DNA from 2 places in the Geodermatophilus sp. SYSU D01045 genome. Region 2 is predicted to be linked to the other one. Evidence: predicted binding sites of a transcription regulator. Region 2 holds the regulator's gene; the other holds the start of a gene.
The links. The regulator LexA, encoded in region 2, represses DNA repair genes until DNA is damaged. The targets are predictions, from matches to a motif close to TCGAACANNTGTTCGA.
Positions count from the first base shown of each region.

Region 1: dnaB (replicative DNA helicase) is a predicted target of LexA. The motif match lies at 1,574-1,589, and genes of this name have one in related genera.

Region 1 covers NZ_JBJGZB010000007.1:116,906-121,293, reverse strand. Annotated here, with positions in the region: gene ACI798_RS07975 (single-stranded DNA-binding protein) at 1-309, shown strand, start outside; gene rpsR (30S ribosomal protein S18) at 412-648, shown strand; gene rplI (50S ribosomal protein L9) at 660-1,106, shown strand; gene dnaB (replicative DNA helicase) at 1,696-3,060, shown strand; gene ACI798_RS07955 (molybdopterin cofactor-binding domain-containing protein) at 3,311-4,388, shown strand, end outside.
Region 2 covers NZ_JBJGZB010000021.1:12,906-17,293, forward strand. Annotated here, with positions in the region: gene ACI798_RS17275 (phosphatase PAP2 family protein) at 1-220, shown strand, start outside; gene ACI798_RS17280 (hypothetical protein) at 192-1,262, shown strand; gene lexA (transcriptional repressor LexA) at 1,290-2,069, opposite strand; gene ACI798_RS17290 (LysM peptidoglycan-binding domain-containing protein) at 2,305-2,934, shown strand; gene ACI798_RS17295 (hypothetical protein) at 3,052-3,627, shown strand; gene nrdR (transcriptional regulator NrdR) at 4,119-4,388, shown strand, end outside.

The DNA.
Region 1 (4,388 bases), on a different contig from region 2:
GTCTGGCGGCAGGCGGCCGAGAACGTGGCCGAGTCCCTCACCCGCGGCTCGCGGGTCATCGTCTCGGGGCGCCTCAAGCAGCGCTCGTTCGAGACCAAGGAGGGCGAGAAGCGCACCGTCGTCGAGCTCGAGGTCGACGAGATCGGTCCCTCGCTGCGCTACGCCACCGCGAAGGTCACCCGGGCCTCGCGCGGTGAGGGTGGCGGCGGCGGTGGCGGTTTCGGCGGCGGCGGTGGCGGCGGTTTCGGCGGCGGCGCGAGCGACCCGTGGTCGACGCCCGCCGGCCCGTCCGACGAGCCGCCCTTCTGAGAAGGACCCCCTCGCCCCCACGCCTCGCTCCGCTCGGCGCGGGCCCCTGCGAGGGGGCCGGTCCACCACCTCACCACGCTCTAGCCGTACCTGGAGAACCCAGTGCCCAAGCCCCCTGTGCGCAAGCCCAAGAAGAAGGTCTGCCAGTTCTGCAAGGACAAGGCGACCTACATCGACTACAAGGACACGACGCTGCTGCGGAAGTTCATCTCCGACCGCGGCAAGATCCGTGCCCGCCGCGTGAGCGGCAACTGCAGCCAGCACCAGCGGGACGTCGCCACGGCCGTCAAGAACAGCCGTGAGATGGCCCTGCTGCCCTACACCTCGACGGCGCGCTGACCATGAGCACGATGAAGCTGATCCTGACGCAGGAGGTCACCGGTCTCGGGTCCTCCGGTGACACCGTCGAGGTCAAGGGCGGCTACGGCCGCAACTACCTCCTGCCCCGCGGCCTGGCCATCGTCGCCACCCGCGGTGCCGAGAAGCAGGTCGAGTCGCTGCGCCGGGCGCGTGCCGCCCGCGACGTGCGGTCGCTCGAGGAGGCCCAGGCCGTGGCCGGGCGCCTGTCCGGCCTGACCGTCCGGGTGCCCGCCCGCGCCGGCGACGGCGGCCGCCTGTTCGGCCGCGTCACCACCGCCGACGTCGCCGCGGCCGTCACGGCCGCCGGCGGCCCGGAGCTGGACCGCCGCCGCATCGAGCTGCCGAGCAGCATCAAGACCACCGGCAAGCACACCGTCACCGTGCGGGTGCACCCGGAGGTCACGACGACCCTCCCCATCGAGGTCGTCGCCGGCTGAGGACGCCGCAGCACCGCCCGCGGGGGGCGTCGGACAACCGTCCGGCGCCCCTCGCGGCGTCTCCGGGCCGTGCCCGCCCTCCCGGGACCCCGGGGTCCCGGACGGCGGCAGGGAGGCCGCGGACACCGCGGACGGCGGCCGTCGTGGCCGGGCCCCGGTGCCGGCGGGCGCCTGTGACGGCTGCGCCGGGCGGGACGACACGACACGCCCGGAGCCCCCGGCGCGCCGACTTTCTCGTGTCCACAGCCGGTGGGTGGCCGGGACGCAGGTGACGCCCGCGAGACCGCGGCACGACTGGCCGGTGTCCTCCCCGTCTCCACATGTCGACTCCGGCTGTCCACCGACTTGTCCACAAGTTGTGCAGAACGCGGCCCACACGGGTGTTGGACGGGTCCGTCCCCGCTTCCTAACGTCGTCTCCTGCGCCGGACCACCACGAACTGTCGGTGGCTCCGGGTAGTGATGTCCTCGAACGCGTGTTCGAGTGGCACGCGAGGCGTCCTGGTGCTTCCCCCACCGGGCCCCGGCCGGGCGGCCGGGGTCTGTACGCGCGCGCGTGCCCACGAGGAGAGGGAGGTACCCAGGTGGCGGTGGCCGACGACTTCAGCCGGCCGCAGGCGACGGCGCCGGAGTACGACCGGCAGCCGCCGCAGGACGTCGCGGCCGAGCAGTCGGTGCTGGGCGGCATGCTGATGAGCAAGGACGCCATCGCCGACGTCGTGGAGCAGCTGACCGGCAACGACTTCTACCGGCCGGCGCACCAGGTGATCTACGACTGCATCCTCGATCTCTACGGCCGGGGTGAGCCGGCCGACGCGATCACCGTCGCCGCGGAGCTCAACCGCACCGACCAGCTGTCCAAGATGGGCGGCGCGGTGTACCTGCACACGCTCATCGCCTCGACGCCGACGGCGGCCAACGCCGGCTACTACGCCCAGATCGTCGCCGAGCAGGCCACCCTGCGCCGCCTGGTGGAGGCCGGCACCCGCGTCGTGCAGCTGGGCTACGGCGCGGCCGGCGGGCGGGGCGACGTCGACGACATCGTCGACCGGGCGCAGCAGGAGATCTACGAGGTCACCGAGAAGCGGATGAGCGAGGACTACTCGCGCCTCGAGGACGTCCTGCAGCCCACGATGGACGAGCTCGACGCCATCGCCTCCCGTGGCGGCACCGCCCGCGGCGTGCCCACCGGCATCCGCGACCTCGACGAGCTGACCAACGGCCTGCAGGCCGGGCAGATGGTCGTCATCGCCGCCCGTCCCGGTGTGGGCAAGTCGACCCTCGGGCTGGACATCGCGCGGTCGGCCACGGTCAAGCACCACATGCCGGCCGTCATCTTCTCGCTCGAGATGAGCAAGCACGAGATCACCATGCGTCTGCTGTCGGCCGAGGCGAAGGTGCCGCTGCACCACATGCGCGCCGGCACGCTGTCCGACGAGGACTGGTCGAAGCTGGCCCGCCGGATGGGCGAGGTGGCCGACGCCCCGCTCTACATCGACGACTCGCCGAACATGACCATGATGGAGATCCGGGCCAAGGCGCGGCGGCTCAAGCAGCGCAACGACCTCAAGCTCGTGGTCATCGACTACCTCCAGCTCATGACGTCGGGCAAGCGCGTCGAGAGCCGCCAGCAGGAGGTCTCGGAGTTCTCCCGGGCGCTGAAGCTGCTGGCCAAGGAGCTCGAGGTCCCGGTCATCGCGATGTCGCAGCTCAACCGTGGGTCCGAGCAGCGTCAGGACAAGAAGCCGATGCTGTCGGACCTCCGCGAGTCCGGCTCGATCGAGCAGGACGCCGACATGGTCATGATGATCCACCGCGAGGACATGTACGAGAAGGAGAGCCCGCGGGCCGGCGAGGCCGACATCATGCTGGTCAAGCACCGCAACGGCCCGACGGCGAACGTCACCGTCGCCTTCCAGGGCCACTACAGCCGCTTCGTCGACATGGCCAACTGAGCATGGCCAACTGAGTCGGCACAGCCGACCGACCGGCCGCACCGACGCGCACGAGGGCCCGGGACCGTCACGGTCCCGGGCCCTCGTGCGTCCGCGGTGTTCCACGTGGATCACCGAGCGCGACGTTGCAACGACGCACCGTCGCACTGCAACGTCGTGACCCCGGTCGCGCCCGCTCGTTGGTCCGGGCCGAGCACCGCCGAGCCCGGCCGTGTCCTCGATCGACCGCTTCCCGTCGAGAGGCCATCGCGTGACGACCCTGCCCGAGCATCCCCGCACCGACGCGCCCGCGCCCACGCACAGCCGCCGCCGTTTCCTCACCTACCTCGTCGCCGCGCCGACGCTCGCCGTCGCGGCGCAGGTCGTCGCCGACGTGGCCGGCCCGGCCACCGCGCAGGCGCTGCCGTCGCTGCCCGCGCCGGCCGAGCTCCTCGACCTCGGTGACGTGCTGATCCTCGCCGGGAAGCCCACCGAGGACCTCATCGTCGTCACCGTCGACGAGCGGGGCCGGGTCGGCCTGGCCCTCCCCCGCGCCGAGGTCGGCCAGGGCATCACCACCGCCGTCGCCATGCTGCTGGCCGACGAGCTCGACGTGCCGCTGGACCGCGTCGACGTCACCCTCGCCGACGCCCGCCCCGAGCTCGTGTTCAACCAGCTCACCGGCGGCTCCAACACCATCCGCAGCGTCTACGGCCCGGTCCGGCGGGCGGCCGCGGTCGCCCGCGCCCGGCTGCTGGCCGCCGCGGCCCTCCGCTGGGGCACCACCCCGGCCTCGCTCACCGTCACCGACGGCGTGGTCAGCGGCCCCGGCGGGCGGACCGCCACGTACGGCGAGCTGTCCGCCGCCGCGGCCGACCGGACGCTCGCCGTCGCGCTCGCCGCGCCCAAGCCGGCCGCGGCCCAGCGGGTGGTCGGCACGCCCACCAGCCGCACCGACGCCCGCGCGATGGTGACCGGCCGGCAGCGCTACACCCTCGACCTCGACGTCGTCCCCGGCGCGCTGCCGACCATGCTGCGCCGCCCGCCCTCGATCAACGGCACCGTCCGGTCGCTGGACAACGAGGCCGAGGTCCGGGCCATGCCGGGCGTCGTCGACGTCGCCGTGGTGCAGACCGGGGTCGCCGTCCTCGCCGAGACCTTCGGCCAGGCCCGCGACGCCGTCGCGGCCGTGCGCGCCACCTGGGGGCCGGGCACGGTCGACGACGAGGACGACGAGTCGATCCGGCGGAAGCTGCGCGCGGTCACCCCGCCGCCACTGGCGCCCGGCCTGCTGGTGCGGACGGTGGACGCGGAGTTCGACTTCGCCTTCGTCAGCCACGCGCCGCTGG
Region 2 (4,388 bases):
GTACGGACTCGGGCCGCGGGTGCAGCGCACCCTGTGGTGGCTGGCCGTCGTCGGGCCGGTGGCCACCGGGATCGCGATGGTCTCGCTGGACTTCCACTGGGTCACCGACGCCGTGGTGGGCGCGGCCGTCGGGCTGCTGCTGCTGGGCGTGGTTCACGCACTCGACGCGCTGGTGCTGTCACGCTGGGCGAGTGCCCGGTCCGGCCGCCCGTCCGCGTAGCACCGTCCGGCGGGCACCGGCCGTCCTGCTGACCGCGGGCCTGCTCGCCCTCCGGGCGGCCCCGGCCGCGGCCGAGGAGCCGGCCGCTCCCTCGGTCCGCTGCCAGGTGACCGACCCGCGGCTGGCCGAGCTCTCCGGCCTGGTGGACGTCGGCGACCGGATGCTCGCCGTGGTCGACGGCGGGGACGAGGTCGCCGTGTACGTGCTCGACGGCGCGTGCCAGGTCGTCGACGTGACCACCGCGCCGGTGGACCCCTACGACCCCGAGGACCTCGGCGTCGGCCCCGACGGCACGGTGTGGCTGGCCGACACCGGCGACAACACCACCGTCCGGACGACGGTCGCGCTCGTCGCGCTGCGGCCCGACGGCGGGACGGCGCTGCACCGGCTGACCTACCCCGACGGCCCGCACGACGCCGAGGCGCTGCTGCTCGCCCCCGACGGGACCCCGTACATCGTGACCAAGGAGGTGCTCGGCGCCAGCCACGTCTACCGGCCGGCGGCGCCGCTGGTCGACGGCGGCACGGTCGCGCTGGCCGACGTCGGCACCGTCGCGTTCACCCTCACCGGCACGCCCGGCGGTCCCGTGGGCCGGGCCGGGCAACTGCTGGTCACCGGCGGGGCGGTCGCCCGCGACGGCAGCCGGATCGCGCTGCGCACCTACACCGACGCCTACGTCTGGCCGCTCGCCGGGGCCGACGTCCCGGGGGCGCTGGCCGGCGAGCCGGTGCGGATCGCCCTGCCCGAGGCACCGCAGGGGGAGGCCGTGTCGTTCACCGCGGACGGCAGCGCGCTGCTGGTGGCCGGCGAGGGCCTCCCCGGGGACGTGACCGCGGTGCCGGTCCCGGCGGGGTCCGCGCCGCCCACGACGGCGGCGCCCCCCGCGGCCGACCCGTCGCCGTCGGCCCTGCTCGGCGGGGACGCCGGGGGCCTGTCGCCGGTGGCCGCCGGCGTGGCCGCCGCCGTCGTCGCGACCGCGCTGGTGTGGATCGGCGGGCGGCTGCGCCGCCGCCGGTCCGGTGGTCCGCCCGCCGGCGCCTGAGCTCCGGCACCGGCGGGGACCTGCGGCTCAGACCCGCCGCAGGACGGTGACGACGCGGCCGAGGACGGTGGCCTCGTCGCCGGGGATCGGCTCGTAGGCCGGGTTGTGCGGCAGCAGCCAGACGTGCCCGTCGCGGCGCTTGTACGTCTTGACCGTGGCCTCGCCGTCGAGCATCGCGGCGACGATCTCGCCGTTCTCGGCGGTGGGCTGCTGGCGGACGACGACCCAGTCGCCGTCGCAGATGGCCGCGTCGACCATCGAGTCACCGGCGACGCGCAGCATGAACAGCGTGCCCTCGCCGACGAGCTCGCGGGGGAGCGGGAAGACGTCCTCGACGGCCTGCTCGGCGAGCACCGGGCCACCGGCCGCGATCCGCCCGACCAGCGGGACGTAGGTGGGGGCCGCCGAGCCGTCGGCGGCCGCGGCGGGCGCCGCCGGGGCGGACTCGCCCGCGGTCTCACCGGGCAGCCGGACGTCGAGTGCGCGGGGCCGGTTGGGGTCGCGCCGCAGCCAGCCCTTCTTCTGCAGCACCGACAGCTGGTGGGCGACCGACGACGCCGAGGACAGGCCGACCGCCTCGCCGATCTCGCGGACCGAGGGGGGGTAGCCACGCCGCTCGATCGAGTCGCGGATGACCTCGAGGACCCGGCGCTGCCGCTGGGTCAGGCCGTCGCCGCCCTCGCCCCGGTCGGGGAAGGTGCGCACGGCGCCCGTGCCGTCCGCGCCGGCACCGCGCTCGGCGGCCGGACGGCGGGTCGCCGCGCCGCCGCCCCGGGTGCCCTGGCCGGTCCCGCTCGTGCCCGCCACGTCTCCTCCTCGCCGGCCGCGTCCCCGCGGCCCGTCCGTCGCCCTCCCGGCCGGGGCCGGTCGGCGGGCGGTGCGCCCGCACGGACCGTAGCGCGCCGGCGCCGCAGGTTCAAACGTGTGTTCGAAGGACACGCCGCGCCGCTCTCGCACTCGTCGGACCCGTGCGGTAGACATCCGGACAGACGTTCGATCGAACACGCGTTCGATGCGGTGGACCCGATCTGGAGGAGCGGTCATGGGCAGCGTGCGGCAGGCAGTGCTCGAGTTCGACGCGGCGGTCCGGGTCCCGTGGCGGCCGCCGCTCCGCGGGGAGGGCGGGACGGCCGCCGGCGGGGGCCGGTCGGTCCCGGCTCGCGCCGACCGGCCGGCGCCGCGGGCGGGCCTGCCGGGCTCGGGTCCCCGCGTCGCGGGGCACCTGCGGCCGGTGCCCGACCGTCCCGCGGCGGCTCCCGCGCGCACCGCCGGGCCGGCCGCCGAGGGGCCGCGCACCCGTCGCGACCCGGCCCGCCCCAGCGGGCGGCCGGTGCGCTCGGAGCCCGCCCGGGCCGCCGTCCGCACGCGGTGCGCGCCGGCCCCGGCGCCGGTGCGGCTGACCCGTCGCGGGCGCCGCCTGGTCACCGTGCTGGTCCTCGCCGCCGGCGTCGGCGGGGCCGCCCTCGGCCGGGGGGTCCTCGCCCCTGATGACGGCCTGCGCCTGGCCGGCGAGAGCAGCGTCGTGGTCGAGAGCGGTGACACGGTGTGGTCGATCGCCGCGGAGGTCGCCGGCCCCGGCCAGGACGTGCGCGCGGTGGTCGACGCGATCGAGGAGCTCAACGACCTGGAGGCGGCGGTCGTCGTCCCCGGCCAGGTGCTGCGCCTGCCGTAGGCGCTCCGCCGGCGGCCGGGCGGCCGGAACTGACGAGGCGGACCTCCCCGGTTCGTCAACCATCGGCGGTCGCGTCGCTCACGCACTGAGTGCAGACCAACACTTACGGTGAGGACCGTGTCAGCAGCCGTGAACAGCCAGGCAGCGGTGTCCTTCGGGTCCCCACAGGACGTCGAGGTGTTCGTGAACAGCAGCTGGGTGCCCGGCGCGATGCTCGGCTGGCGACACGACGACGCCGGCGTGTGCGAGGCCTGGGTGCGGTTGCGGACCGACGTCCCCGAGGTGGTCGAGGGTGCCGGCACCTGGGTGGGGCTGGCCGACGTGCGACTGCCCGAACGGCACCTCGCGCCGGCGCCCGAGGCCCCGCCGGCAGCCGTGGCGGCATCGGACCGGGCGGCAGGCCCTGCGCTCGAGCGCTCCCGCCGAGCACGTCGACACGGCCTCGACATGACCGCCGAGATGCCCGCCGTCGGCGGTGGCGCGGGCCGGCACCGCGCACGGGCCGTCCACGGCGCCGGGCGGCACCGCGCCGTCACGGCGGAGATGCCCGCCGTCGCCCTCGGGTCCGTGGCCGCACCTCCCGCTGCCGACACCCTCGCCGAGGACGCCCGCCTCTACACCCGGCCGATCCGCCTCGGGGACCTGGTGCCGCACCCCCGCGGCGGCCGCCCCGCCGTCCGCCCGACCGTCTGACCCGCCGCGGGGGCGAGTGCTCCCGGGGCCCGTGGTTCCCGTGCCGGCGTCCCGCCGGCGATCCGGGCGGGCGTCCGCGCGCCATCGCAGGCGCTCGTGGACGCCCTCCTGACGGGCGGTCGATACACCCACCCGCCCCCTCCCGCGCGCCGACACGCGCGGCGTCCCGGCGTGTCGTGTGACGGGAGGGGACCCTGCTCGCCCCTGGTCACCACGGGGTCACGGCCGGATCTCGACGGAAGAGACACGCGGGTTCTCGTCTTGCAGATGTAGTGGAGCGGGGCCTACTGTCCCCCTACATCTAGTAGTTGCACCGATGGAAGTCCTCCACAGGCCGTCCTCAGGACCTCCACGGGGTGTCCACCGGATGTCCCCAGAGGGGTCCACAGACAGACGCAGACGGGCGGGTCCGGCAGGGCCGGACGAGCCCGTCGGCACCAGCCGCCCGACCGGGTCCCCGGTCCGGTCTCCCGCGGAGGAGGTGAACCGCAGTGCGCTGCCCGTTCTGCCACAACCCCGACAGCCGCGTGATCGACTCGCGCGAGGCCGACGAGGGGGCAACCACCCGTCGCCGCCGCTCGTGCCCGGCCTGCGGCCGCCGTTTCACCACCGTCGAGGAGGCGGTGCTCGCCGTCGTCAAGCGCAGCGGGGTGAGCGAGCCGTTCAACCGGACCAAGGTCGTCGCCGGCGTGCGGCGCGCCTGCCAGGGCCGGCCGGTCGACGAGGACCAGCTCCAGCAGCTGGCCCAGCAGGTGGAGGAC